4 regions of the Citrobacter koseri ATCC BAA-895 genome follow, and region 3 is predicted to be linked to each of the others. Evidence: predicted binding sites of a transcription regulator. Region 3 holds the regulator's gene; each other region holds the start of a gene.
The links. The regulator sigma-54, encoded in region 3, starts transcription at its own class of promoters, with help from an activator protein. The targets are predictions, from matches to a motif close to GTTGGCACANNTTTCGCTNT.
Positions count from the first base shown of each region.

Region 1: norV (anaerobic nitric oxide reductase flavorubredoxin) is a predicted target of sigma-54. The motif match lies at 1,919-1,938, and genes of this name have one in related genera.
Region 2: glnA (glutamate--ammonia ligase) is a predicted target of sigma-54. The motif match lies at 4,833-4,852, and genes of this name have one in related genera.
Region 4: CKO_RS10615 (amino acid ABC transporter substrate-binding protein) is a predicted target of sigma-54. The motif match lies at 3,956-3,975, and genes of this name have one in related genera.

Region 1 is NC_009792.1:3,772,268-3,779,752, reverse strand. It holds gene norW (NADH:flavorubredoxin reductase NorW) at 1-428, opposite strand, end outside; gene norV (anaerobic nitric oxide reductase flavorubredoxin) at 425-1,873, opposite strand; gene norR (nitric oxide reductase transcriptional regulator NorR) at 2,060-3,580, shown strand; gene gutQ (arabinose-5-phosphate isomerase GutQ) at 3,577-4,542, opposite strand; gene srlR (glucitol operon DNA-binding transcriptional repressor SrlR) at 4,535-5,308, opposite strand; gene gutM (transcriptional regulator GutM) at 5,382-5,741, opposite strand; gene srlD (sorbitol-6-phosphate dehydrogenase) at 5,843-6,622, opposite strand; gene srlB (PTS glucitol/sorbitol transporter subunit IIA) at 6,641-7,003, opposite strand; gene srlE (PTS glucitol/sorbitol transporter subunit IIB) at 7,015-7,485, opposite strand, start outside.
Region 2 is NC_009792.1:2,905,739-2,913,223, forward strand. It holds gene CKO_RS13395 (MFS transporter) at 1-405, shown strand, start outside; gene CKO_RS13400 (MFS transporter) at 451-1,845, shown strand; gene ompL (porin OmpL) at 1,934-2,626, shown strand; gene typA (ribosome-dependent GTPase TypA) at 2,738-4,561, opposite strand; gene glnA (glutamate--ammonia ligase) at 4,939-6,348, shown strand; gene glnL (nitrogen regulation protein NR(II)) at 6,628-7,485, shown strand, end outside.
Region 3 is NC_009792.1:4,245,390-4,252,874, reverse strand. It holds gene mtgA (monofunctional biosynthetic peptidoglycan transglycosylase) at 1-430, shown strand, start outside; gene yrbL (PhoP regulatory network protein YrbL) at 405-1,076, opposite strand; gene npr (PTS phosphocarrier protein NPr) at 1,287-1,559, opposite strand; gene rapZ (RNase adapter RapZ) at 1,556-2,410, opposite strand; gene ptsN (PTS IIA-like nitrogen regulatory protein PtsN) at 2,447-2,938, opposite strand; gene hpf (ribosome hibernation promoting factor) at 3,064-3,351, opposite strand; gene rpoN (RNA polymerase factor sigma-54) at 3,374-4,807, opposite strand; gene lptB (LPS export ABC transporter ATP-binding protein) at 4,855-5,580, opposite strand; gene lptA (lipopolysaccharide ABC transporter substrate-binding protein LptA) at 5,587-6,141, opposite strand; gene lptC (LPS export ABC transporter periplasmic protein LptC) at 6,110-6,685, opposite strand; gene kdsC (3-deoxy-manno-octulosonate-8-phosphatase KdsC) at 6,682-7,248, opposite strand; gene kdsD (arabinose-5-phosphate isomerase KdsD) at 7,268-7,485, opposite strand, start outside.
Region 4 is NC_009792.1:2,311,764-2,319,248, reverse strand. It holds gene rihA (pyrimidine-specific ribonucleoside hydrolase RihA) at 1-348, opposite strand, end outside; gene gltL (glutamate/aspartate ABC transporter ATP-binding protein GltL) at 465-1,190, opposite strand; gene gltK (glutamate/aspartate ABC transporter permease GltK) at 1,190-1,864, opposite strand; gene gltJ (glutamate/aspartate ABC transporter permease GltJ) at 1,864-2,604, opposite strand; gene CKO_RS10615 (amino acid ABC transporter substrate-binding protein) at 2,767-3,675, opposite strand; gene lnt (apolipoprotein N-acyltransferase) at 4,036-5,574, opposite strand; gene corC (CNNM family magnesium/cobalt transport protein CorC) at 5,599-6,477, opposite strand; gene ybeY (rRNA maturation RNase YbeY) at 6,562-7,029, opposite strand; gene CKO_RS10595 (PhoH family protein) at 7,026-7,485, opposite strand, start outside.

The DNA of each region.
Region 1 (7,485 bases), 470 kb from region 3:
CGCTGTGCGTCACGCAGTTGCGTTTCACAGGCGCGATACTCCTGTTGGCTATTCAGTGTGAGCATTAACTCACGTCCGGCAACCGGCGGAACAAAGGCTGATGCCCCTGTCGCCAGTACCAGTTTGTCGAACTGCCATTGCTTGTCCTGGCTTTTTACCACATGGGCGTCGGCATCAATGTCCGTAATCCAGGTGTGTGGGAACAGACGAAGATTAAACTGTTCGGCAAACTCACCCGCCGACTGGCGGGTGAGGTCGTCGGCGCGCTGCGCCTGGCTGATGACGTGACTGAGGTCGGGTTTGTTGTACTCGTCCATACTGTCAGCGGCAATCAGGGTCAGCGCTACGGTCGCGTCCTGTTTACGGATGTTTTTGACTAACTGGCGGGCGGCGAAGCCCGAACCAATAATGACAATTCCCCGGCTCATTTTGCCTCCGTTGCCAACACATCAAAGACGTCTTTACCTAATGAGCATTCCGGGCACAGGAAGTTATCCGGTACGTCGCTCCACGGCGTACCCGGCGCGACATCCTGCAACGGCTCACCTTTTGCAGGGTCGTAAATCCACTGGCACACGCTGCACTGCATGCTTGGGCCGAGGTCAGCCGCAGCGGCGGCGGCACAGGCGCACTCTTCTTCCTGGGTTGTCGCTTTCACATTTGTTTCCGGCAGCGGAGCGAGCGCCCACTGACGGGCAATATCGCGGCCGTGCTGGCGGCAAAGTTCCAGGGCATCAATATCAGGACGCCATTTCGCTTTCAGACTCAGTGACATCTCGAAGCCGGCATCTTGCAGACGGGTGGACAGACGGTCTACCGCGCCGCCGCTCCAGCCGTGGGAACCGAAAGCGCTGGCGCGTTTGTTACGAAAGCGCAGGCCAGTCATCTCTTCAACGAGACCGGCGATTTTCGGCATCATCACGTTGTTCATCGTAGAAGTACCGACCAGCACGCCTTTGGAACGGAACACGTTGGTCAGAATTTCGTTTTTATCGCTGCGTGCGACGTTAAAGATTTTCACCGCCACGTTCGGATCAACTTCGTTGATGCCTTGCGCAATCGCGTCGGCCATCATGCGGGTGTTGTTGGACATGGTGTCGTAGAAAATGGTGATGCGATCTTCCTGATAATCCGCCGCCCATTTCAGATACAGTTCAACGATCTGGGTTGGGTTGTCGCGCCATACCACACCGTGGGAGGTGGCAATCATATCTACCGGCAGGTTGAAGCCGAGGATTTCGGTGATTTTTGGCGTGACCAGACGGCTGAACGGCGTCAGGATGTTGGCGTAGTAACGCTGGCACTGCTCGAACAGCTCGGTCTGATCGACTTCATCGTTGAACAGACGTTCGTCACAGTAGTGCTGACCAAAGGCGTCGTTACTGAACAGTACCGCGTCGCCCGTCATGTAGGTCATCATGCTGTCCGGCCAGTGCAGCATCGGGGTTTCAACAAAAATCAGCTGCTTGCCGTTGCCGATATCCAGCGTGTCGCCTGTTTTTACGACGTTAAAGTTCCATTCCGGGTGATGGTGGTGACCGGTAATGGAGTCAATGGCGTTTGCGGTGCAGTAGATCGGCGTATCCGGGATTTGCGCCATCAGTTCGGTCAGCGCGCCCGCGTGGTCTTCTTCCGCATGGTTAATAATGATGTAATCAATGTCGGCCAGGTCGATTTCGCTACGCAGGTTTTGCACGAATTCGCGGCTGAATTTATGGTCTACGGTATCGATCAGAACATTTTTTTCTTCACGGATGAGATAGCTGTTGTAGCTGCTGCCGCGCAGCGTTTTATATTCGGTCCCGTGAAAATCACGAACTTCCCAGTCACGTTGGCCAACCCAATGAATGTTATTTTTAACCAGAATAGACATAGCAACCTCAGTAAATACAGTTTTTTTAAGAAAGATGTATTGCTAATAGCAGGATGCGTGCCAACTTTTTAACTGATTGATTTTAAATAATTAAAAAATTTATACTCATAAAATGGTAGTCAAAAAGACTATTCAATTAATTGTCAATATGACACTATTAATTGTCAAAATGACAATGAGGTAGCCATGAGCTTTTCAGTTGATGTCCTGGCGGGCATCGCCATTGAATTACAAAGTGGTATCGGGCATCAGGACCGCTTTCAGCGCCTGATCACCACGCTGCGTCAGGTGCTGGAGTGCGATGCGTCGGCGCTGCTGCGCTATGAGGGGCGGCAGTTTATTCCGCTGGCGATCGACGGTCTGGCGCAGGATGTACTGGGCAGGCGCTTCACTCTGGAAGGGCACCCGCGACTGGAAGCCATTGCCCGTGCCGGGGATGTGGTGCGTTTTCCGGCCGACAGCGACCTGCCGGACCCGTATGACGGACTGATCCCGGATCAGGAGAGTCTGAAGGTACACGCCTGTATCGGGCTGCCGCTGTTCGCCGGGCAAACCCTGATTGGCGCACTCACGCTTGACGGCATGGAACCCGATCAGTTTGATGTTTTCAGCGATGAAGAACTGCGGCTCATCGCAGCGCTGGCGGCGGGGGCGCTGAGCAATGCGCTGCTTATTGAGCAATTAGAAAGCCAGAATATGTTGCCGGGATCTTCCGCCTCTTTCGAACAGGTGAAAGAAACGCAGATGATCGGCCTGTCGCCAAATATGATGCAGTTGAAAAAAGAGATTGAGATTGTGGCGGGGTCGGATCTCAACGTGCTGATCAGCGGCGAAACGGGAACCGGGAAAGAGCTGGTGGCGAAAGCGATTCACGAAGGCTCGCCACGGGCGGTGAACCCGCTGGTGTATCTGAACTGCGCCGCGCTGCCGGAAAGCGTGGCGGAGAGCGAGCTTTTCGGCCACGTCAAAGGGGCGTTTACCGGGGCAATCAGCAACCGTAGCGGTAAGTTCGAAATGGCCGATAACGGCACGCTGTTTCTTGATGAGATCGGCGAGCTGTCGCTGGCGTTGCAGGCGAAACTGCTGCGCGTTTTGCAGTATGGCGATATTCAACGCGTCGGGGACGATCGCAGCCTGCGCGTTGACGTGCGCGTGCTGGCGGCGACTAACCGCGACTTACGCGAAGAGGTGCTGGCCGGGCGTTTTCGCGCCGACCTGTTCCACCGTTTGAGCGTGTTCCCGCTCTCCGTGCCGCCGCTGCGTGAGCGTGGTGAGGATGTGGTCTTGCTGGCCGGGTATTTTTGCGAACAGTGCCGCCTGCGGCTGGGGCTTTCCCGCGTGGTGCTGAGCCCGGGGGCGCGTAGCCATCTGCTGAGCTATGGCTGGCCGGGGAACGTTCGCGAACTGGAACATGCGATCCACCGTGCGGTGGTTCTGGCAAGAGCGACCCGGGCGGGGGATGAGGTGGTGCTGGAAGCGCAGCATTTTGCCTTACAGGAGGAGGTTTCTCCCGCCCTGCCTGACGACAGTACGCCGACGCTACCGGCAAATCACAATTTGCGCGACGCGACCGAGGCTTTCCAGCGGGAGATGATTCGCCGTGCGTTAGCGCAAAATAACCACAACTGGGCCGCCTGCGCGCGGGCGCTGGAGACAGACGTCGCCAACCTGCATCGGCTGGCGAAGCGTCTGGGGCTGAAAAGTTAGATGATGCCTGCCTGGTAGAAGTCTTGCAGGTTGATTGCGCCGGTGAGTTTACCGTTTTCATCCACCACCGGCGCGGCGGTGATCTTGCGCTTCATCAGAAGTTCTTTGGCATCGATGGCGCGGCTCTGCTCCTGCAACGTAATGCCGTTGTGGGTCATCGCTTCGCTGACCGGCGTAGCCAGCGTGCCGCCGCCAACCAGCCAGCGGCGCAGGTCGCCGTCGGTAAAGACGCCTTTCACAACGCGCTGCGCGTCGCATACCGCAACCAGACCTAACCCGGTACGGCTCAGCTCCAGCATGGCGTCCATCACGCTGGTGGTGAGCTGAACCTGCGGCACCGCATCGTCACGGCGCATCAGGTGATGGACTTTGTTGAGCAGACGCGCGCCCAGCGCCCCGGCAGGGTGTGAACGGGCGAAATCCTCTTCATTGAAACCGCGCGCCTGCATCACCGCCATAGCCAGCGCGTCGCCCATCATCAGGGTGTTGACGGTGCTGGAGGTCGGCGCCAGGTGCATCGGGCAGGCTTCACGCTCAACGGAGATATCCAGCACAGCCTTTGCCGCCAGACCTAGCGGGGAGGTCGGCTTTCCGGTCATCGCCAGCAGGGTTATCGATTTATCTTCCAGGCGCGGAATAATGAGATCCAGCTCTTTCGCACCGCCGGAATAGGAGATGAACAGCATCACGTCCCGGCTTTCGATCATGCCGAGATCGCCATGTAACGCTTCTGCCGGGTGGACAAAGAACGCGGGCGTTCCTGTACTGGCGAGAGTCGCGGCGATTTTTTTGCCGATATGGCCTGACTTGCCAATACCGGAGACAATCACTTTGCCTTCGCAGTGGAGGATAGTATTGGCGGCACGGACAAAATCATCGCCCAGGCGTTCCGGCAGACGGCTTGCTTCCTGTAACTCCAGCAGTAATGTCTGGCGACCCGCGTTCAGTAATGCATCACTCATTGGTTTCTCCGGTTATGATCACTTCAATCCCTTTTGCTTCCAGCGCCTGACGAAACGCGGGGTCGATACCCGCGTCGGTAACCAGTTTGTCGACGCTTTCCAGACTGCACACAACGTTGGGGCTTTTACGCCCAAATTTTGAGGAGTCCGCCATCAGAATCACTTCGCGCGCGGCATTGCACATCGCTTTGCTGACGGTATAGACCTCGTTAAAGGTGGTCACTCCGGCATTGAGATCGATGCCGTCGGTGCCCATGAACAGTTTATCAAAACTGAACTGCTCAAAGGCGTTTTCTGCCAGCTGACCGTGAAATGACGCAGATTTTTTGCGGAATGTGCCGCCGGGCATCAGGATGGTCTGCTCGTTGTCCAGCTCCGAAAGGGCGTTAACAATGTGCAGGCTGTTGGTCATGACGGTGATATTGCTAAAGCGGGTAAGCATCGGCACCATCTGCAACACGGTGCTTCCGGCATCAAGGATGATGGAGTCGCCATCGTGGATAAACTGGACGGCCGCTTGTGCGATCAACGCCTTTTTATGGGTGTTGATCAGCGTTTTGTGATCGATAGGCGGGTCGGATTCATCTTTATTCAACACCACGCCGCCATACGTGCGAATAACGGTTCCGGCATTTTCCAGAATGACCAGGTCTTTGCGAATGGTGGTGCCCGTGGTGTCAAAGTACTGGGCCAACTCCTCAACCGAGCATTTTCCCTGCTTTTGCAGATGCTCCAGAATAGCAGCCTGACGCTGACGTGGTTTCATAGGCGTAATTACCCTGACTGATGTATAAGTTGTGAAATGATAATTTCGCAAGCAATTAGCATTCACAACGAAATTACCCATGTTTCAGTTTAAGCGCTAATGATAGTGCATTCTGTGAGAGCGAATCATGGGGAAAGATCACATCAGGCTGTAATTCATCAAGATGTTTGCCCTGTATTGCGGGAATTTTAACCGGTCGGGCAAAGACGGTGAGACCTTTCATGAATAAGGTATCCGTGACGCGCTGCTGGTCATCCAGAGCGATGGCGACCACCACTCGCGGTTTAAAGCGTCCGCCGGAGCGCCCGACGCCCACTCGCCCTCGTTGGCAAAGTTTGTCAAACGCCCGGTTAAAGCGGGAGATTTGCCAGCCGCCCAGCGCCAGTTGCGCACACCAGGCGATAACGGCGACGGTGATCAGTGCGGAAACCATAATGCGCTCCTTTGATTTTGCCGGATGGCGGCTGCGCCTTATCCGGCCTACATAATATTCGTAGGCCCGGTAAGCGCAGCGCCACCGGGCAATCATACCTCTTAAAACATCACCTGACCGCCGGTTACATTGATGGACTGTCCGGTGCAGTACGACGCCTTCGCGCTGGCGTAAAACAGCAGCATGTCCAGTACGTCCTGATAATCGCAGCCGCGTTTTAACGGAACTTTGTCGATGTAATACTGCTCCACTTCGTCCGGCTTGATGCCAAGCTTGGCGGCGTATTGCGGCAGCAGCGACTGGAACATCGGTGATTTCAGCAGGTTGCCAAGCATCAGCGAATGCACGGTAATGCCGTATTCTGCCAGATCCAGCGCCAGCGACTGGGTTAAGCCCACGCCGCCGAACTTCGCCGCGCTATAGCCGGAGTTGTGTTTACTGCCCACTTTCCCGGACTTGGAGTTGATCTGGATAATGCGTCCCTGAATGCCGTCGCGGATCATCAGGCGGGAGAATTCGCGAGCGCAAAGGAAATACCCCACCAGATTCACCTGTAGCGAGCGGTCGAAATCGCCGAGTTGAAAATCGCTGATAAACGCCGCTTTGGCGATGCCCGCGCTGTAGACCAGCAGATCAACCCGGCCAAAAATTTCATCGACTCCGCGAGAGAGCGCCAGAACGCTCTGCTCGCTGGTGGCATCGGCGCCAAAACCGTACGCCATGCCTTCGCCAAACGCGGCGTTAATCTCCTGCGCCACATTTGCGGCTTTATCACTCTGAATATCGACAACGGCGACGCGATAACCAACCTCTGCAAGCCCACGGCAGAGGAAGGCCCCCAGGGTCTGGCCTCCACCAATGACAACGGCAACCTGATTCATTTTTCTCTCCTTAAACCTTTAAGCCACAAACTTCAAAATACAGCCCGGCGCGATGTCGTCCGGTACTGGCCCCGCAACGTGTACGGTGCCGGGAAATTCCGCCTCGTTCAGCCCGTCGAAGCGCAGGGTGATATGCCCCAGTTCACGCAGATTCTGCTCGGCCACGCTGCCCACAGCAGTCACCGGATAGCGATGCTCACCCAACTGAAACTGTGCGCCGGGTTGCAGCGTGCCGTTCAGCTCGCCGTGGCAGTGGATAAAGCAAAACGCTTCGATATCCGCCGGCGCGCCTTCACGAAAGGTAATCAGCATCCTGTCGCAGAGCGCGTCCGGCGCGCTCTCGCCGATACGGGTGATGGTGGTCTGGTAAATCACGGTCATCTCTGAACCTCTTATTGATAAATAAAGCCGGAAACAAACCAGGCGATGAGAACGGTAGGCGCGCCGGTCAGGAAACGGCTAACCAGCACGGAAGGCACGCCGACGCGAACGGTGTCCTGACGGGCCTCCGCCAGCGATAAACCGACCGGAATAAAGTCGCACGCGGCCTGAGCGTTAATCGCGAACAGCGCGGGCAGCGCCAGATGGGGAGGGATATTACCTAGGCCAATCTGCACGCCAATCAGCACCCCGATAACCTGGGCGATCACCGCGCCAGGGCCGAGGAAGGGCGACAGCAGCGGGAATGAACAGATGAGCGCCAGCGTGACCAGCCCTAGCGGATGGCTGGCAAGCGGCGCCAGGCCGTGAGCGATCCAGTCGCCGAGACCGGAGGCCATAATGATGCCGATCAGCGCCGAGACGAAGGCCATAAACGGCAGAATGGTTTTCAGCACCGTATCGATGGTGTCGCGCCCGGACTG
Region 2 (7,485 bases), 1.3 Mb from region 3:
GGCGGCGGCTCGGTCAGTTTTGTCGCGTTTTCCTGCCTGGCGTTTTTCGGTTCAGCGTTTGTGAACAGCCTGAACTGGGCGCTGGTCTCCGACACGGTGGAATACGGTGAATGGCGCACCGGCGTGCGTTCAGAAGGAACGGTATACACCGGTTTTACCTTCTTCCGTAAGGTGTCTCAGGCGCTGGCGGGCTTCTTCCCCGGTTGGATGCTGACCCAAATCGGCTACGTGCCCAATGTGGTGCAATCGGCAGGCACTGTCGAAGGTTTGCGGCAGCTGATCTTTATTTATCCGTGCGCGCTGGCGGTGATAACCATCATCGCAATGGGATGTTTCTACAACCTCAACGAGAAGATGTATGTCCGCATCGTTGAAGAGATAGAAGCCCGTAAACAAACGGCTTAACAATGATAATAAAGGCGCCCTTCGGGGCGTTATTGAGGAGCGATTATGTCTGACCATGATCCGCTGACGCTAAAACTGAGCCTACGGGAAAAATATGCCTATGGCATGGGTGACTTCGGCTCAAATTTGATGCTGTGTATCGGTACGCTGTATCTGCTTAAGTTTTATACCGATGAACTGGGGATGCCCGCATATTACGGTGGGATTATCTTTCTGGTGGCGAAGTTCTTTACCGCGTTCACCGATATGTTGACGGGGGTGCTGCTGGATTCCCGTCGTCATATTGGCGCTAAAGGTAAGTTTCGCCCTTTCATTCTGTATGCATCATTTCCTGTCGCGCTGGTTGCCAGCGCGCAGTTTCTCGCCACCGATTTTACACTGACGGTCAAAACAGCGCTGGCAACCGTACTGTTCATGCTGTTTGGCCTGTTTTACAGCCTGATGAATTGCTCATACGGGGCGATGGTGCCCGCTATCACCAGAAACCCGCATGAGCGCGCCCAACTCGCAGCATGGCGTCAGGGCGGCGCAACGCTCGGTCTGTTGCTGTGTACCGTTGGCTTTATGCCGATTCAGGCGCTCTTCACCCAGTCATCTTCTCTGGGTTATCTGGTAGCCGCGTTGATTTTCTCCGTTTGCGGCCTGTTCAGTATGTGGTGGTGTTTCAGCGGGGTGAAAGAACGGTATATCGATATCGTTCCGGCCCACCATAAGCCCAGCATTCTTAAATCCTTCTGTGCGATTTTCCGCAATCCGCCGCTGCTGGTGCTCTGCGTGGCCAACTTATGTACGCTGGCCGCGTTTAACATCAAACTGGCGATTCAGGTCTATTACACCCAGTACGTGCTGAACGACATCCATTTGCTGTCATGGATGGGATTTTTCAGTATGGGGTGCATTCTGGTCGGCGTACTGCTGGTGCCCGTAACCGTAAAACGGTTTGGGAAAAAGCAGGTCTACCTCGGCGGCCTGACGCTGTGGGCTATCGGCGATGTGCTGAACTTTCTCTGGGGTGGAACCTCTTTCCTGTTCGTGATCTTCTCCTGCATGGCGTTTTTCGGCACCGCGTTCGTTAACAGCCTGAACTGGGCGCTGGTTCCTGATACGGTCGATTACGGCGAATGGAAAACAGGCATTCGTGCGGAAGGGTCGGTCTATACCGGTTATACCTTCTCACGAAAAATTTCTGCGGCGCTGGCGGGTTTCTTGCCCGGCATTATGCTGACGCAAATTGGCTACGTGCCGAACATAGCGCAAAGCGCGGAGACGTTACTTGGCCTACGTCAGTTGATATTTCTCTGGCCATGCGGCCTGGCGATTATCGCCGCACTCACAATGGGCTTTTTTTATAAGCTCAATGAAAAACGTTTTGCTTTTATTATTGAGGAAATTAGCCAACGAAAGAAACAATCGATACAAACCGGCGTTGTAAGCCATTAAAAAACCTCTGTTCTAATTAAATAAAATAATTGCCGCTCTATCCATTTCGATGGATAGCGGCTCCCTACGCTTAAAAAATGGATTTACTATGAAAACGTTGAACACAATAATGCTGTTATCCTCTGTTATCTCCACTTCTGTTTTTGCGGGCGCTTATGTGGAAAACCGCGAGGCCTATAATCTGGCATCCGATCAAATGGAATTCATGCTGCGCGTTGGCTACAACTCCGATATGGGGGCTGGAATTATGTTGACCAACACCTATACGCTACAGCGTGATGATGAATTAAAGCATGGTTATAATGAAATTGAGGGTTGGTATCCGTTATTTAAACCGACGGACCGGTTAACCATTCAACCCGGTGGTCTGATAAACGATAAAAGCATCGGTTCTGGCGGCGCTGTTTATCTGGACGTCAATTATAAATTCACACCGTGGTTTAATCTGACGGTTCGTAACCGTTACAACCATAATAACTACAGTTCTACTGATTTAAATGGTGAATTAGATAATAACGATAGCTATGAAATCGGCAACTACTGGAATTTCATCATTACTGATAAATTTTCTTATACCTTTGAGCCACACTATTTTTATAATGTGAATGATTTTAACAGCAGCAACGGAACCAAACACCACTGGGAAATTACCAATACTTTCAGATACCGGATTAACCAGAACTGGCTGCCGTACTTAGAGTTACGTTGGTTGGATCGCAATGTGGAGCCCTACCATCGGGAGCAAAACCAGATTCGTGTCGGGGTAAAATATTTCTTCTGAACAGGATAATAAAAAAGCCGCTGAAATCAGCGGCTTTTTGTTGCCGGATGGCGGCTAACGCCTTATCCGGCCTACGAATCGGAGTTATCAGGCCGATTTTGTAAGCCCGTATTACTCTTCTTTCGCGCCACGCATTGCACGACGACGATCGTTTTCCGTCAGGTGACGTTTACGAATACGGATAGAGGTTGGAGTCACTTCTACCAGTTCGTCGTCATCGATGAACTCCAGAGCCTGCTCCAGGGTCATCTTGATTGGCGGAACCAGAACCGTTGCTTCGTCAGTACCAGACGCACGCATGTTGGTCAGTTTCTTACCGGTCAGGCAGTTTACGGTCAGGTCGTTAGAACGGCTGTGAATACCGATGATCTGGCCTTCGTAAACTTCCGCGCCGTGACCCAGGAACAGCTTACCGCGATCCTGCAAACCGAACAGTGCGAACGCAACCGCTTTACCCTGACCGTTGGAGATCAGTACGCCGTTCTGACGCTGGCCCACTTCGCCCGGACGGATATCGTCGTAGTGGCTGAAGGTGGAGTACAGCAGACCCGTACCGGAGGTCATGGTCATGAACTCTGAACGGAAACCGATCAGACCTCGGCTTGGGATCACGTAGTCGAGACGTACGCGGCCTTTGCCATCTGGATTCATGTTTTTCAGGTCGCCTTTACGCTCGCCCAGCGCCTGCATCACAGAACCCTGGTGCTGCTCTTCGACGTCCAGCGTGACGTTTTCGTACGGCTCCTGTTTACGGCCGTCGATTTCGCGGAAGATAACTTTCGGACGGGAAACCGCCATCTCGAAACCTTCACGACGCATGTTTTCAATCAGAACGGACAGGTGCAGTTCACCACGACCGGATACACGGAACGCGTCCGCATCTTCGGTTTCTTCAACGCGCAGCGCAACGTTGTGTACCAGTTCTTTGTTCAGACGCTCAAGGATCTGACGAGAGGTCACGTATTTACCTTCTTTGCCGCAGAACGGAGAGGTGTTTACGCAGAAGAACATAGAAACGGTCGGCTCATCAACAGACAGCGCTGGCAGCGCTTCAACATTCTGCGGATCGCAGATGGTGTCGGAGATGTTCAGCTCGCCCAGACCGGTGATTGCAATGATATCGCCCGCTTCCGCCAGGTCGCTATCAATACGTTCCAGACCCAGGTGAGTCAGCACTTTGCCCACTTTACCGTTACGGGTTTTGCCTTCGCTATCGATGATAGTGATTTGCTGGTTCGGCTTCACTTTACCGCGCTTGATACGACCAATGCCGATAACGCCAACATAGTTGTTGTAGTCCAGCTGAGAGATCTGCATCTGGAGCGGGCCGTCCAGGTCAACGTCCGGTGCCGGTACGTGGTCAACGATCGCCTGATACAGCGGGGTCATGTCTTCCGCCATATCTTCGTGATCCAGACCTGCGATACCGTTCAGCGCCGAAGCGTAGATGATCGGGAAGTCCAGCTGTTCGTCGGTCGCGTCGAGGTTAACGAACAGGTCGAATACCTGGTCTACAACCCAGTCAGGGCGCGCGCCAGGACGGTCAACTTTGTTGATAACAACAATCGGCTTCAGGCCATGAGCAAAGGCTTTTTTGGTCACGAAGCGCGTCTGCGGCATCGGGCCGTCAAATGCGTCAACCACCAGCAGCACGGAGTCTACCATGGACATTACACGTTCAACTTCACCACCGAAGTCGGCGTGTCCTGGGGTATCAACGATGTTGATACGGTAATCATTCCATTTGATAGCAGTGTTTTTAGCGAGGATGGTAATCCCACGCTCTTTCTCCAAATCGTTGGAGTCCATCACACGCTCTTGAGTTTCGGCACGCGCATCAAACGTACCGGATTGCTGTAGCAGCTTATCGACCAGGGTAGTTTTACCGTGGTCAACGTGCGCGATGATGGCGATGTTACGCAAATTTTCGATCACAACTTTGCCTCAGGCATTAGAAATAGCGCGTTATTGTACACGGATTAATCGCACTACAAAACAGGATCACAGAGATCCTCCGCAAACAAGTATTGCAGAGTTTCTTTGTGATCGCTTTCACGGAGCGTTAAAAGGGTCACTCACTGTCCATTGCACCAACATGGTGCTTAATGTTCACATTAAAGCACTATATTGGTGCAACATATCCACTATGGTGCGGCCCTTTTGCACGATGGTGCGCATGATAACGCCTTTTAGGGGCAATTTAAAAGTTGGCACAGATTTCGCTTTGTATTTTTTACGGCGACACGGCCAATTTTTGCAGAATTGAAGACTTCGTTACCACGACGACAATGACCAATCCGGGAGAGTTAAGTATGTCCGCTGAACACGTTTTGACGATGCTGAATGAGCATGAAGTGAAGTTTGTTGATTTGCGCTTCACCGATACCAAAGGTAAAGAACAGCACGTCACGATTCCTGCTCATCAGGTGAATGCCGAATTCTTTGAAGAAGGCAAAATGTTTGACGGCTCCTCGATCGGTGGCTGGAAAGGTATCAACGAATCCGACATGGTTCTGATGCCGGACGCATCCACTGCGGTCATTGACCCGTTCTACGCTGATTCTACGCTGATTATTCGTTGCGACATCCTGGAGCCAGGCACCCTGCAAGGTTACGATCGCGACCCGCGTTCCATCGCCAAGCGCGCGGAAGAGTACCTGCGCTCTACCGGCATCGCAGACACCGTTCTGTTCGGGCCAGAGCCAGAGTTCTTCCTGTTTGACGATATCCGCTTCGGTTCTTCTATCTCCGGTTCCCACGTCGCTATCGACGATATCGAAGGCGCATGGAACTCCTCCACCCAGTACGAAGGTGGCAACAAAGGTCACCGTCCGGCAGTAAAAGGCGGTTACTTCCCGGTTCCGCCGGTAGACTCTTCTCAGGACATCCGTTCTGAAATGTGTTCCGTTATGGAGCAAATGGGTCTGGTTGTAGAAGCACACCACCACGAAGTGGCAACCGCAGGTCAGAACGAAGTGGCAACCCGCTTCAACACCATGACCAAAAAAGCGGACGAAATTCAGATCTACAAATACGTTGTGCACAACGTCGCTCACCGTTTCGGTAAAACTGCGACCTTTATGCCAAAACCGATGTTCGGCGATAACGGTTCCGGTATGCACTGCCACATGTCCCTGTCCAAAAACGGGACTAACCTGTTCTCCGGCGACAAATATGCGGGTCTGTCTGAGCAGGCGCTGTACTACATCGGCGGCGTAATCAAACACGCAAAAGCGATCAACGCCCTGGCGAACCCGACCACCAACTCCTACAAGCGTCTGGTCCCGGGTTATGAAGCACCGGTCATGCTGGCCTACTCCGCCCGTAACCGTTCTGCCTCTATCCGTATTCCGGTTGTGGCCTCTCCGAAAGCGCGTCGTATCGAAGTGCGCTTCCCGGACCCGGCTGCGAACCCGTACCTGTGCTTTGCCGCTCTGCTGATGGCGGGTCTTGACGGTATTAAGAACAAGATCCACCCAGGCGAAGCGATGGACAAAAACCTGTATGACCTGCCGCCGGAAGAAGCGAAAGAGATCCCACAGGTTGCAGGCTCTCTGGAAGAAGCGCTCAACGAGCTGGATATTGACCGCGAATTCCTGAAAGCAGGCGGCGTGTTCACTGATGAAGCGATCGACGCGTACATCGCCCTGCGCATTGAAGAAAATGACCGCGTGCGCATGACGCCGCACCCGGTAGAGTTTGAGCTGTACTACAGCGTTTAATCGTTGAGTTGCCGTGGAACTTTTAGCCTGTTCAGGCAGGTTTGAGATTGATGGCGAATGATAAGACGCCTGATGGCGCAAGCTTATCAGGCCTACCGGTAACATCACCTTGTAGGCCGGATAAGGCAAAGCCGCCATCCGGCACAACGTTTGCCACTCATCTGTAGCCCATCACACGATGGGCTTTTTTCTCCACCAACGTTCTGATCCCACGCGCTTTTTACACGTAAAAAGCTATAATGCACTAAATTGGTGCAAACTATTCCAGGAGACTGCTAAATGGCAACAGGCACGCAGCCCGATGCTGGGCAGATCCTCAATTCTTTAATCAACAGCATTTTACTGGTCGACGACGAGCTGGCGGTGCATTACGCCAACCCGGCCGCACAACAGCTGCTCGCCCAAAGCGCCCGCAAGCTGTTTGGTACGCCGCTGCCTGAGCTGTTGAGCTATTTTTCATTAAATATTGGGCTGATGCGCGAAAGCCTGGAAGCAGGTCAGGGATTTACGGACAACGAAGTCACGCTGGTGATCGACGGACGCTCCCATATTCTCTCGCTAACCGCCCAGCGCCTGCCGGATAACTTCATCCTGCTGGAAATGGCGCCGATGGATAACCAGCGTCGCCTGAGCCAGGAACAGCTTCAGCATGCCCAGCAAATCGCCGCCCGCGACCTGGTGCGCGGTCTGGCGCATGAGATCAAAAACCCGCTTGGTGGTTTACGCGGCGCGGCCCAACTGCTCAGTAAAGCCCTGCCTGACCCGGCGTTGCTGGAGTACACCAAAGTCATTATTGAGCAGGCCGACAGGCTGCGTAATCTGGTTGACCGACTGCTGGGACCGCAACAGCCGGGTATGCACGTCACGGAGAGTATCCACAAAGTCGCAGAACGCGTCGTCGCACTGGTGTCGATGGAGCTGCCAGAGAACGTCACGATGATTCGTGATTACGACCCCAGTCTGCCGGAACTGCCTCACGACCCGGACCAGATTGAACAGGTCCTGCTGAACATCGTGCGTAACGCCTTACAGGCGTTAGGGCCGGAAGGCGGTGAAATCATTCTGCGTACCCGTACCGCATTCCAGCTGACGCTGCATGGCGTGCGTTATCGCCTGGCGGCACGCATCGACGTTGAG
Region 3 (7,485 bases):
GAAGGCGCTGGCGCACAATGAGCGCAATGAAAACCGAATTCGTGGGGCGTCCACGCTTTCTCAGCAAACGGCGAAGAATCTCTTTTTATGGGATGGCCGCAGTTGGCTGCGTAAAGGGCTGGAGGCCGGGCTCACCGTCGGGCTGGAAACCGTCTGGAGTAAAAAACGCATCCTGACCGTCTACCTGAATATTGCGGAGTTTGGCGATGGCGTGTTTGGCGTGGAAGCGGCGTCGCAGCGCTATTTTAATAAACCTGCCAGCCGGTTAAGTATGTCAGAAGCCGCGCTATTGGCGGCGGTGCTGCCGAACCCTTTACGCTTTAAAGCGAACGCGCCTTCAGGCTACGTGCGTAGCCGTCAGGCGTGGATTTTGCGTCAAATGCGCCAATTGGGCGGCGAATCGTTTATGACGCGTAACCATCTGTATTAAGATTGCGCTGACGCGCGGCCTCAAGAGAGGGGAGCGGCAGCGCGCTTTTGTCTTCTTCCTGGCGGTTCATCTTCAGCGCCGCCACCAGACCCGGTTGGGCAATCAACCGTTCCCACTGTCTTTCCTGTTTGCGATGGCAAAACCAGGCTGACCAGCTTGCCAGCGGGATCAGCGTGCTCTCGCCGATGTTGTCGCAGATCACCGGGATCGCTTCGGATTCGCTAATGCGGTGACACAGAATATTTTGCGGCTTCAGGGTCATGGTGACGATGCGGTTATCGTAGATATAACGCTTGAGCGTTTTCAGCAACTGGCGCAGGACGGCGGCATCTTCGTCATTGCGGCACTGCGCTACAAATTCAGTCAGCGTGACGGACGGTTTGCCATCGAAATCGGTTATCACATCGTAGACGTAACCCGTACCACAATCGGTCTCTACCGTACCGTGATAGCGCGGGATGCCGCTCCAGTCTTGCAGGTAACGTGACAGATGCGCGTAATATTTCAGCTCACGGCGGATCTCTTTCTTGCCGCTGCGGTCGGCATTGTAAATGATCTTAATGCAGCGTTGGGCATCTCCCGGATGCGCATAACATTTACGATGGCGTCCGGTGCCCAGGGGATTTTGTTCAGATAAAAGTATCATGAGATCTCCTGGTAATGTTGCTAATAGAACCAGTATGAACGCTCAACTTAAATAGAACGTAAACAACCCCTCTTAAGGTTTTCTTAAGGTTTAATCAGGACGGAAAAGCGCACGGAATGTACAATATCGACGCAGGCAGAAAGACGAGGGAATAAAAAAAACGCCGGGTGGCGTTTTCTGGGGGAAAGGAAGAGACGAAAGCGAAATGGCCTAATCTTCGTCGAATCCTGAATTGAACAGCGCGATCACCGCCGCCAGCGCTTCGACCTCCTGCGGGCCGGTGGCTTCAATTTCTATCTGGCGACCTTTAGCAGAGTCCAGCATCAGCAGGGCGATGACGCTATTGGCTTCGGCTTCGGTTCCTTCATCATTGCGTAACAGCACTTCGGCCTCAAAACCCTGCATTAATTCAAACAGTTTCATCGCAGGCCGGGCATGCATACCCAGCTTGTTTGTGACTTCTACAGTCTGCTTCACGGTCATGTTTTGCGTTTTTCCAGCGTTCTATGGCGTGACTGCACGTTCTTACCGCGTGAACGGAAGTAGTCTGCCAGCTGTTCTGCAATATACACCGAACGGTGTTTCCCGCCGGTACAGCCGATGGCTACGGTGAGATAGCTACGGTTGTTTGTCTCCAGCATGGGTAACCATAACTCAAGATAGCTGCGAGTCTGGTAGATAAAATTGTGTACTTCTGTGTGCCTGTCGAGGAATGCCGCAACCGGTTTATCGAGGCCGGTCATTGGACGCAGTTTCGGGTCCCAGTGCGGGTTAGGCAGGAAGCGCACGTCAAAAACATAATCGGCATCGATTGGAATACCGTGCTTGAAGCCGAAGGACTCGAACACCATTGTCAGCTCGCGTTCGCGCTTGCCCAGCAGACGGGTACGCAGCATTTCCGCCAGTTCATGCACGGACATTTCAGAGGTATCGACAATCAGATCGGCGCGGGAACGCAGCGGTTCCAGCAGATCGCTTTCCTGGTCGATGGCGCTCTCCAGGGAGAGATTTTTGCTGGAAAGCGGATGCAGACGGCGCGTATCGCTGTAACGGCGAATCAGCGTGTTGCGATCGGCATCAAGGAACAGAAGCTGTGGTGAAAACGCATCGGGCAGGTTGTTCATCGCCTGCTCGAAAATTTCAGGGGACTCAGGCATGTTACGCACGTCAATGCTGACGGCCGCAGAAATCTGGCGATCGGCCAGCGTACGAGCCAGATCGGGCAACAGCACCACGGGGAGGTTGTCCACGCAGTAAAAACCCATATCTTCCAGCGCACGCAGGGCGACAGATTTCCCTGACCCTGAACGACCGCTGACGATCATCAGTACCATGTACCGTTTCTCCTCACAACAGATGCCATTGGGTGGTTATGCCTCATCCTTTCCACCTTCGGTGTCAGTGATGATTTGATACAGCTCTTCGTCACTCTGCGCGGCGCGCAGACGGCGGCAGATGGTTTTATCCGCCAGACGTTTAGCGACCAGCGACAGTGTATGCAGATGCGTTTTGGTCTGATCTGCGGGCACCAGCAGGGCGAAAAGCAGATCGACCGGTTGATTATCAATGGCATCGAAAGCGATAGGCGTTTCGAGTTGGACGAACACGCCGACGGCGCGCAGCGTATCTTCTTCCAGCTTGCCGTGCGGGATGGCGATACCATTGCCAATGCCGGTACTGCCCATTTTCTCACGCGTCAGGATTGCTTCAAATACCACCTGCGGAGGCAGGCTGAGCTGTTTTGCCGCCAGTTCACTGATAATCTCCAGCGCACGTTTTTTGCTCTGGCAGTGAACGCCGCTGCGCGTACATTCCTGGTTAAGTACGCTGCTCAGTTGTAGAGTCGTATCGTTATTTGTCATAATTTCACCTAAGAACCTGTTCCATCAGGATGATTCCTGATGAGGCAGATTCGGAGCGCTAACTGTACAAATGGCCTGTTGTGCGTCACAACAGGCCGTCCTGCACTCGCTAACTGCCCGGACAATTAGTGTTGTTTCAGTTTATCTTTGTGTTTCGTTAGCTGCCTTGCCAGTTTATCGATCAAACCGTCAATGGCGGCATACATATCCTGACCTTCCGCGCTGGCGTGAATTTCGCCACCGTTTACATGCAGTGTCGCATCCGAGATGTGTGTTACCTTCTCCACTTTCAAAACAACGTAGACCTGATTAATCCTGTCAAAATACTGCTCAAGTTTGGCGAATTTGGTTGAGACAAAGTCGCGCAGGGCTTCAGTAATTTCGACGTTATTTCCAGTGATGTTGAGCTGCATAGTGTCTTCCTTATCGGTTGGTTCAAACCAGCTGTTTGCGCTGATTGGACGGCGGAATGGATAAAGACTCTCGGTACTTCGCAACGGTGCGGCGCGCCACCATGATACCCTGATCCGACAACATAGAGGTTAACTTGCTGTCGCTCAGCGGCTTCGCGGGGTTCTCCGCAGCAATTAATTTCTTCACCAGCGCACGTATCGCCGTGGAAGAGGCTTCGCCTCCGCCTTCGGTATTCACATGGCTGGAAAAGAAATACTTCAGTTCAAAAATGCCGCGTGGACTGTGCAGATACTTCTGCGTGGTCACACGGGAAATCGTCGATTCGTGCATCTCGACGGCCTGGGCGATGTCCGCCAGCACCATCGGTTTCATAAACTCTTCGCCTTGCTCGAAGAAGGCCTGCTGCTGCTCAACAATACAGCGGCTCACGCGTAACAGGGTGTCGTTGCGACTTTCCAGACTTTTGATCAGCCACTTCGCATCCTGAAGGTTGCTGCGAATGAACTGGCTGTCGGCATCATTACGCGCGCCGTTGCACAGGGCGGCATAATGTTGATTGATCTGTAGACGGGGAATGCTGTCGCCGTTCAGCTCCACCATCCAGTAACCGTTATGCTTACGCACCAGCACATCCGGGATCACATATTCAGGTTCGCCGGTCTGGATAGACTGACCCGGTCTGGGATCGAGCGACTGGATAAGATTGACCGCCTCTTTCAGTACCTCTTCTTTCAGCCGCGTAACGCGCATCAGGGTGCGGAAGTCATGATTGGCCAGCAGATCGAGGTGATCGCTGATGATCAACCGGGCGTCTTCCAGCCAGGGCGTGGATTTATCGAACTGTGAGAGCTGGATCAGCAGGCAGTCACGGAGATCTTTCGCCGCCACGCCGATGGGATCGAAGCGCTGAACGCGTTTGAGTACCGCTTCTATTTCATCGAGGCCGATCTCTTCATCGCCGATGCTTTCGAGAATGTCATCCAGCGAAATGGTGAGATAGCCGGTATCATCAACGGCATCGACAATTGAGGTGGCAATCGCGCGATCGGTATCCGAGAACGGAGTCAGCCCGACTTGCCACATCAGGTAGTCCTGGAGGGACTGCGTGGTTTCGCCCTGGTACACCGGCAGCTCGTCGTCGATGTAGTCGCCGCTGGTGCCGGACGGCGTACCTGCGGTGTAAATCTCATCCCAGCTGGCGTCAAGCGGCAGCTCTTCGGGCATCTCTTTCTGTTCGAGCGCGTCTGCGGTATCCAGGGCTTCGTTGTCCTGGGTTTCGCGCGTGTCGATTTCATCGTGAAGATCGGTTTGCTCAAGCAGCGGATTACTCTCCAGCGCTTGCTGAAGTTCCTGCTGAAGTTCCAGCGTAGACAACTGCAACAGACGGATGGCCTGTTGTAGCTGGGGCGTCATCGCCAGTTGTTGGCTGAGCCTGAGTTGCAAACCTTGCTTCATGTTCAGAGTCGTTTTCTCCCGCTGTGACGTCGCAGTCTTCTACCCTATCAGAGTCTGAAGTCTTCCCCAAGGTATACGCGCTTAACGTGCTCGTCTTGCAGGATTTCTGTCGGTGTGCCGTGTGCGATCAGATGCCCCTGGCTGACAATATACGCGCGTTCACACACCGCCAGCGTTTCACGAACGTTGTGGTCGGTAATCAGAACGCCGAGACCGCTGTCGCGCAGGTGCTCGATAATGCGTTTGATGTCGATGACGGAAATCGGGTCAACGCCTGCAAACGGTTCATCCAGCAGGATAAATTTCGGATTTGCGGCCAGCGCGCGGGCAATCTCCACACGGCGGCGTTCACCGCCGGACAACGCTTGTCCGAGGCTGTCGCGCAGATGCTCGATGTGGAACTCTTCCATCAGTTCATTGGCACGGTCTTCACGCTGTTCGGTCGTGAGATCGTCACGAATTTGCAGCACCGCCATCAGGTTATCAAACACGCTCAGACGGCGGAAAATGGAGGCTTCCTGCGGTAAATAGCCAATACCGCGACGCGCGCGGGCATGCAGCGGCAGCAGGCTGATGTCTTCATCGTCAATAATAATGTTGCCAGCGTCGCGCGGCACAATGCCCACCACCATGTAGAAGGTAGTGGTTTTACCTGCGCCGTTCGGCCCGAGCAGACCGACGATCTCCCCGGAATTCACGGTCAGGCTGACATCTTCCACCACGCGACGGCCTTTATAGGCTTTCGCAAGATTCTTTGCAGTTAATGTTGCCATAACGAATTAGTTACCCTTCTTCTGTGCCGGGGCCTGGTCTTTGTTTTTGTCCTGCAACTGCGACGGCACCAGAACCGTCGTTACACGTTTGCCTTTTTCGCTGAACGCCTGCATTTTCTGCTCTTTCACCAGGTAAGTGATCTTATCGCCGGTGATGTTGCTGTCGAGCTGCTCCAGGTAGGCGTTACCGGTCAGGACGACGAAATCTTTCGCCAGCTCATAATGCATTTTTTGGGCATGGCCTTTTACCGGCTTGCCGTTGTCCTGCATCTGATAAAACGTCGCCGGGTTGCCGAAGCCGTCGATCACCTCTTTGCCTTGCTCGCCGCCCGGACGGGTGACGACCACTTTGTCGGCATTGATTTTGATGGTGCCCTGAGTCACGACGACATTTCCGGTAAACGTCACCACGTTACCCTGCATATCCAGTGACTGCTGGTCCGATTCAATATGAATCGGTTGTTCGGTATCGCCGGTGACCGCGAACGCCGGAAGACTGGCGGCCAGAAGTGTGCTGGCAAGCACAAGATTAAGGCTGAGTTTGTTTGTTTTGAATTTCATAGGAGGTTCTAACCTTTTCAATCAGCTCGGCGTTCTTGCTGCGTAAGTTGCCGCGCATTTTCAGTCCGCTGGAGTTAAATGTTGTTCCGTATAACGTGACCAGATCTTCAGAGGTGACATCCTGCGTCACCAGGTTGATCGTCGCGTTATCCGTCGTGATTCTGCGTAGTTGAGCGTCAGGCGCCAGCGCATTGACTTCAACGTGACCATACAGATAGAGCATCCGGTCTTCGGTCAATTTCGCCTTATCCGCTTTAATCGACCATGTCGGGACTTTATCTTTATCAAAGGTGGTTAATACCGGTTGGGTAAACCACGAAAGCGCCTGTTCTGAATAATATTCAACGTGCTGCGCAATAAGACGATAGTTCAACGCGCCTTCCGGGCTATAGACGACCGTATCGGTATGCTCGCTCTTATAAGTCGGATCGCTGGTGTTCACCACAACCTGAGCAGGATCGTCTTTATCCGCCAGATTAATTCCGATCAACACCAGTACGGCCAACGACAGTAGAATGATAACCCAACGTCTGGTTTTACTCATATCGATTGCCCTTTGGCCTCATCAAGCTTACCCTGCGCCAGCAAGAGTAGATCGCACACTTCCCGCACCGCGCCGCGTCCACCGGCGATATGCGTCACATAGTCGGCGCGAGGGATCAGGAGCGGATGCGCATCAGCGACCGCAACGCTCAGACCCACTTTTTCCATCACCGGCCAGTCGATCAGATCGTCACCGACGTAAGCCACATTTTCAGGCGCAACGCCCAGCTTATCGAGCAGGTCGCCAAACGCGATAAGTTTGTCCGACTGCCCCTGATAGAGATGCGTGATCCCCAGGGTGGCACAGCGATCTTCTACAAGTTTAGCCTTTCGTCCGGTAATAATAGCGACCTCAATCCCGGAAGTGAGCGCACAGCGAATGCCGTAGCCATCACGGACGTTAAAGGCCTTCAGCTCTTCACCGTTGTTGCCCATATAAATCAGACCATCAGACAGCACGCCATCCACATCGAGGATGAGCAGACGGATGTTTTCCGCCTGGGCGATAACCTGTGTACTGACGGGGCCATAACAGGTCGCAAGCGACGCACCTGCTTTACTCATTTCTTTTATCCTTGAGTTTCTACACTACGCCTGCACGCAGTAAATCATGCATATGTAACACACCCAGTAACTGGTCGCCATCAGCAACCAAAACGGAGGTGATATGACGGGACTGCATTAAGTTCAGGGCGTTAACGGCGAGAATACCGGGGCGAACGCGAATTCCCCCTGGCGTCATGACGTCGGCAATCCCTAACTGGCGAACATCCACACCCATATCGAAAACACGACGCAAGT
Region 4 (7,485 bases), 1.9 Mb from region 3:
CGGGCTTTCGCGCAGGGTTTTCGCCATCAGCTCAACGGCGGTGCAGGTCTGCGGCGCAAATGACGGCTCCGGTAGCGCCGGGCCGTCCAGTCCGCTTTCGCCGTGTACGTTATCGGCGATGATCAGATCGCGCATCAGCGGTTTTATCGCGCCACCCGCGACAGGAATATCGTTACGCCCCAGTAGCGTCAGCATACGCAATACGTTACGCAGCGTTTTGTCAGGCGTCTGGTTACCGGCGGAAGAGGTGATCGCTTTCACATCCAGTTCAGGCGATGCGAGGGCGAGAACAATTGCGATGGCGTCGTCATGACCTGGATCGCAATCAAAAAGGACTGGAAGTGCCATTGTTGCTCCTTGTAAGTGGTACTTTGTGACAAGGGTAACGCCGGGATGAGTGCGATTCGAGATATGAAGAGATAAAGCGTGATATGGCGCGCACTCTGTCGTGCGCGCCGGGAGGATTAATGCAGGATTTTCGCCAGGAAGTCTTTGGCGCGATCCGATTTCGGGTTGGCAAAGAACTCCTCTTTCGGCGAGTCTTCGACAATTTTCCCCTCGTCCATAAAGATCACCCGATTGGCCACCTTACGGGCAAAGCCCATTTCGTGGGTGACGACCATCATGGTCATCCCTTCGTTTGCCAGCTCGACCATAACGTCCAGCACTTCGTTGATCATTTCAGGATCGAGTGCGGATGTCGGTTCATCAAACAGCATAGCGATAGGGTCCATGCACAGCGCGCGCGCGATTGCCACACGCTGTTGCTGCCCGCCGGAAAGCTGCGCCGGGAACTTATTGGCATGGGCTGAGAGTCCTACGCGCTCAAGCAACTTCTGCGCTTTTTCACGGGCGGGCGCTTTGCCGCGTTTGAGCACTTTCACCTGCGCCAGCGTCAGGTTTTCAATGATCGACAGATGCGGGAACAGTTCAAAGTGCTGGAACACCATTCCGACCCGCGAGCGGAGCTTCGCCAGATCCGTTTTTTTGTCATTCACTTTGGTGCCGTCAACGGTGATTTCACCCTGTTGCACCGGTTCCAGTCCGTTCACCGTTTTGATCAGGGTCGATTTACCGGAACCCGACGGGCCGCAGACCACCACCACTTCACCTTTTTTCACTTCCGTGGAGCAGTCGGTCAGCACCTGAAAGTGACCATACCATTTAGAAACATTTTTCAGGGTAATCATTAAACTGTCCTTTTCTTCAAATAGCTGACCAACAACGACGCGCTCAGGCTGATAACAAAGTAGACGGCACCGGCAAACAGGATCATTTCGACCTGCGTACCATCACGCTCGCCAATGGTGGTGGCGGTGCGGAAGAAATCCGCGAGGCTTAACACGTAAACCAGGGAGGTATCCTGGAACAGTACGATACCCTGGGTAAGCAGCAGCGGCACCATCGCACGGAACGCCTGCGGCAGGATGATGAGCTTCATCGACTGCCAGTGGGTCATCCCCAGCGCCAGCGCAGCGCTGGACTGCCCGCGTGAAATGCTCTGAATACCCGCACGGATAATCTCCGAGTAATACGCCGCCTCAAACATGGAAAACGCGACCATCGCTGAAATCAGGCGAATATCCGTTTTGGGCGAAATACCCAGTACATCCTGCAACAGCCCCGGCACAATCAGGTAGAACCATAGCAGCACCATCACCAGCGGGATGGAGCGGAAAACGTTGACGTAAGCTTTCGCAAACCAGGCGACAGGGGCGAAACTTGAGAGACGCATTACCGCCAGAATGGTGCCCCAGAGAATCCCGATCACCACGGCGGTGACGGTAATTTTCAGGGTGATCACCAGCCCGGCCAGCAAATACGGCATGGAAGGAACGATCGAACTCCAGTCAAACTCGTACATTATTTGCCTCCCATATTGCCAGGCAGGCGGACTTTACGTTCCACCAGATTCATCACCAGCATAATGACGGCATTAATCAGCACGTAGGCCAGCGTAATCGCGGTGAACGACTCCCAGGCGTGGGCGGAGTAATCCAGCAGCTTGCCCGCCTGCGCCGCCATATCCACCAGACCAATGGTCGATGCGATGGCGGAGTTTTTCACCAGGTTCATCATTTCCGAGGTCATCGGCGGGACAATCACCCGATAGGCGTTCGGTAACAGAACATAGCGATAAGCCTGAGGCAGCGTCAGCCCCATCGCCAGCGCAGCGTTTTTCTGCCCGCGAGGCAGCGACTGAATCGCGGCGCGTACCTGCTCGCAGACGCGCGCAGCGGTAAACAGCCCCAGACAGATCATTGATGAGAGGAAAAATTGAATGTTCGGGTCCAGTTCCGCCTTGAACCACATGCCGATATTTTCCGGCAACAGCTCAGGCACGACCAGATACCAGGTAAAGAACTGAACAATCAGCGGGACGTTACGAAACAGTTCCACGTAAAGCGTCCCCATTCCTGAGAGGAAGCGGTTAGGTACAGTACGTAAAATGCCGAATAACGAGCCGACGAGGAAAGCAATAATCCAGGCGGTGATGGATAACGCGACGGTGACCTGGAAGCCGCTCCAGAGCCAGCCGAGATACGTGGTGTTGCCGAACGGGGCTTGTTGTAAAAAAATCCCCCAGTTCCAGTCTATTGACATAAATCTACTCCAGAAAAAAAAGGGTAGCAGCGCTACCCTCGAAGATTGTTATCCAGCGTTTTGCGGTTTTCAGGCCTGATGGGGAACGACCATCAGGCTTATAGTCTGTCCGTGCTGAATGACAATCGAGAGGGCAAGGAGATCCCGCCCCATTTATTTTAGTTAGTTAAGTGCTTTGTCATTCGGTTCTTTGAACAGCGCCTTCATCTCGTCGGACAGTTCGAAATTCATGTTCAGGTTTTTCGGCGGGATTGGGTTTTTAAACCACTTATCAAACCATTTTTCCGCTTCGCCTGAGGTCTGCACCTGGGCAATCGTGTCATCTACCAGCGTTTTAAACTCAGGATCGTTTTTACGCAGCATACAGCCGTAGGCTTCCTGAGATTGCGGCTTACCGACGATCTCCCAGTTGTCTGGTTTTTTGGCTTTCGCGCGTTCACCCGCCAGCAGGGCATCATCCATCATAAAGGCGACGGCGCGACCGCTTTCCAGCGTACGGAAGGAGTCGCCGTGGTCTTTCGCGCTGATAATGCGCATATTCATTTTTTGTTCTTCATTCAGCTTGTGCAGCAGAATTTCAGAGGTGGTACCGGAGGTGACCACGACCGCTTTCCCTTTCAGGTCCGGGAAGTCTTTAATATCGCTGTCTTTTTTCGCCAGCAGACGCGTACCGACGATGAAAATGGTGTCAGAGAACGCAGCTTGTTTCTGGCGTTCGACGTTGTTGGTGGTGGAGCCACACTCAAAGTCGAAGGTTCCGTTTTGCAACAGTGGAATACGGTTCTGGGAGGTAATTGGGATCAGCTTCACCTGTAGGTCAGGTTTGTTAAGCTTTTTCTTCACGGCTTCAACGATGGCGTTGGAGTAGTCCTGTGAATAACCGACCACTTTTTGCTGGTTGTCGTAGTAAGAGAACGGCACGGAGGACTCGCGGTGGCCGACGACGATAATGCCATTCTTCGCGATTTTATCCAGCGTACTGCCCGCCGCCGGCGCGGCGTCTTCCGCGTGTGCCAGACCGGCAGACATTCCCATGACCAGCATTGCTGTGGCTAGCTTACGTAATTGCATATCCAACTCCTTTATCGTCTGCGCCATCGACGCATTGATACCCATTGTGAGTGTTTGTGTTGTTATCGTCTGCAACTTGAGCGTGCAGTGTTATGCGTGTTTGTTAACATTTAGTTTGGCTGAATGTAAAGATTTTGCTGCTTTATTGTTTATTTTTGCGAAGTGCGCCGCACCGTTTAGAGGCAAAAATCTTTCATTGCACTGTTTGGGTGCTACCGATGATCGATATTGGTGCGACCAGGTTGCACATATAGCCAAAACAAGGTTTACCTTGTTTAACAAAGCAATAGGCGTGCCAGAATGGAGGGATATAGCCAGGCCGGGTAAGACGCATCGCGTCTTACCCGGTAATAAGGGAGATTATTTACGGCGCTGACGCAGGCTCATCACCACGGCGCCAAAGCCCATCAGCGCGGTGAGCAACCATAACGGCCAGTTGCCGGTACGGGCATAAGGCGTTAAACCACGGGTTGGCGTAACGTGGGTGGTCAATACGTCGCGGGTAAACTGCGGGATCATCGCCTGAATTTCACCCTGCGGACCAATGACTGCCGTAATGCCGTTGTTGGTGCTGCGCAACAGCGGGCGCGCCAGCTCCAGAGAACGCATTCTCGCCATCTGGAAGTGCTGCCACGGGCCGATAGATTTTCCGAACCAGGCGTCGTTAGAGATGGTCAGCAGATAGTCAGTGTCCGGGCGGAAATTGTCCCGAACCTGTTCACCCAGAATGATTTCGTAGCAAATCGCCGCCGTCAGTTTAAAGCCATGCGCATGCAGCTGTGGCTGTATGTACGGCCCACGGCTGAATGAGGACATCGGCAGGTCAAAGAACGGCGCTAACGGGCGCAGAATCGACTCCAGCGGCACGAACTCGCCAAACGGCACCAGGTGGTTTTTGTTGTAGCGATTGCTGGAATCGTAGCTGTACGGGCTGTCTTTACCCAGCGTGATAATCGTGTTGTAGGTGTCGTAGCGGTTCTGCTTGTTCAGACGCGCATCGACGATGCCGGTAATCAACGTGCTGTTTTTGGATTTCAGCAGATCGTCCATCATGCCCAGAAAACGCTGCTGATTAATCTCCAGATCGGGAATGGCGGACTCCGGCCAGATAATCAGTTGCGATTTACCCATTTCCGGCTGGGTGGCGTCGAGATAGATTTTCAGCGTATTGATAAGCTGACTCTCATCCCACTTCAGCGATTGGGGAATGTCGCCCTGAACCAGCGAGACCTGCGTGGTTTTTTCCGGCTCCAGCGTATACCACTGGATGTAACGCAGCGGGAAGGGCAGGGCAAATAACACCAGCGCGACGACCAGAGGACGCCAGTTGCGGGTAACTGCCGCCAGCACCAGCAGGCCGCTGACCATCATCAGCAGGAAGTTGATGGCCTCAACGCCCATCACCGGCGCCAGCCCTTTTAGCGGGCCGTCAATCTGGCTATAGCCGAACTGTAGCCACGGGAAGCCGGTCAGTACCCAGCCACGCAGAAACTCGGTGATTTGCCAGACTACGGGGGCGGCGATCGCCACGCGCAGCCAGGTGGTTTTCGGCCACAGACGCGACAGAATACCGGCGAACAGGCCCGTGTAGAGGGAAAGGTATGCGGCAAGCAGCACCACAAGGAAGACGTTTATCGGGCCGGGCATACCGCCGAACTGCGCGATACTGACGTAGACCCAGTTGATGCCGGAGCCAAAGAGTCCCAGCCCCCAGAAGTAGCCGATAGCAGCCGACTGGAGCGGGCGGCGGTGTAAGGTTAACGCCTGTAGGCCCATAAGCGAGATAAGCGCGGCGGGCCAGACGTCATACGGAGAAAAAGCCAGCGTTCCGCAGGCGCCGAATAATAACGCCAGCAGCAGGCGAATGCGCTGGCGTTCAATCAGTGAGGCAAATGCCATTTAGTCTTTAGTCCACTTTTGGTTTTATTCGTCCAGTTTAGGCTGGGGCGAGTCATCCGGTATTCTGACATGAACCTGAATAATACGACGGCTGTCGGCCATAGCGACTTTGAACTGGTAACCATCAATGTCAATGGTCTCACCGCGCGCAGGCAGATGACCGAACGCCTGCATCACCAGACCGCCAATGGTATCGACCTCTTCATCGCTGAAGCTGGTGCCGAAGGCTTCGTTGAAGTCTTCAATCGGTGCGAGAGCGCGAATGGTCCAGGTGTGGCGACTGAGCTGACGGAAGTCGATATCATCTTCTTCATCATACTCGTCTTCAATTTCACCCACGATCAGTTCGAGAATGTCTTCAATGGTCACCAGACCCGACACCCCGCCAAACTCGTCGATAACGATCGCCATATGGTAACGCTGGGAACGGAACTCTTTGAGCATGCGGTCAACGCGCTTACTCTCCGGGACAACAACGGCCTGGCGTAACACTTTTTCCATGCTGAAGGCTTCGGCATCGCTGCGCATAAACGGCAGCAGATCCTTCGCCATCAGAATCCCTTCAATGTGATCTTTGTCTTCGCTGATGACCGGGAAACGCGAGTGTGCTGACTCAATGATGACATCAAGGCATTCATCCAGCGTCTGGTTGCGTTTCAGGGTAATCATCTGGGAGCGGGGGATCATGATGTCGCGAACGCGCTGGTCCGCAATGTCCATCACCCCTTCGAGCATATCGCGCGTATCTTCATCGATAAGGTCGTTCTGCCCGGAATCACGGATCAGCGCCAGCAGTTCGTCACGGTTTTTGGGTTCACCGTGGAAAAGTTGGCTCAGTAACAGGGAAAAAAATCCCTTTTTGCTGTTTAACGTGTCACTACTGTGTGAATTGTCGTCGCTCATGGCGTCGTATGGGTTCTCATGTTGGTTAATAGGTCGCTCGTCATGCATATACTTAACGGCTGACGGCATGTTTGTTCATCGTACTTAGTCTTTCTCGGAAATGTACGGGTCCTCATAGCCCAGAGCAAGCATAATCTCTGTTTCGAGGGCTTCCATCTCTTCCGCTTCATCATCTTCGATATGGTCGTAACCCAGCAAATGCAGGCTGCCGTGCACGACCATATGCGCCCAGTGGGCCTCCAGCGGCTTATCTTGTTCTTTCGCTTCTTGCTCCACTACCTGGCGGCAGATGATCAGATCGCCCAGCAGCGGCATCTCCATACCTGGCGGCGCTTCAAACGGGAAAGAGAGCACGTTGGTTGGCTTATCTTTCCCGCGGTAGGTCAGGTTAAGATCGTGGCTTTCGGCTTCATCCACCAGGCGAATCGTCACTTCTGATTCTTCCTGAAACTGTGGGATCACCGCATTCAGCCACGTCTGAAACTGGCTCTCTTCCGGCAGGCCGGAATGGTCTTCACATGCCAGTTGTAAATCGAGGATCACCTGACTCATTTTTGTTCCTGCTCCTGCGCTTCACGCTTGCGTTCTGCCGCCAGCGCTGCCTTGCGTTTTTGCTCCGCTTCTTCCCAGGCTTCATAGGCGTTAACGATACGGGCAACCACCGGATGGCGCACCACGTCTTCGCTGTGGAAAAAGTTAAAGCTGATCTCTTCGACTTCCGCCAGCACTTCTATCGCATGGCGCAGGCCAGACTTCGTGTTGCGCGGCAGGTCAATCTGCGTGACGTCGCCGGTAATAACCGCTTTCGAATTAAAGCCGATACGCGTCAGGAACATCTTCATCTGTTCGATGGTGGTGTTCTGGCTCTCATCGAGAATAATAAAGGCGTCGTTCAGCGTACGACCGCGCATATAGGCCAGCGGCGCGACTTCAATGACGTTGCGCTCAATTAGCTTTTCTACTTTCTCGAAGCCGAGCATCTCAAACAGCGCGTCATACAGCGGGCGA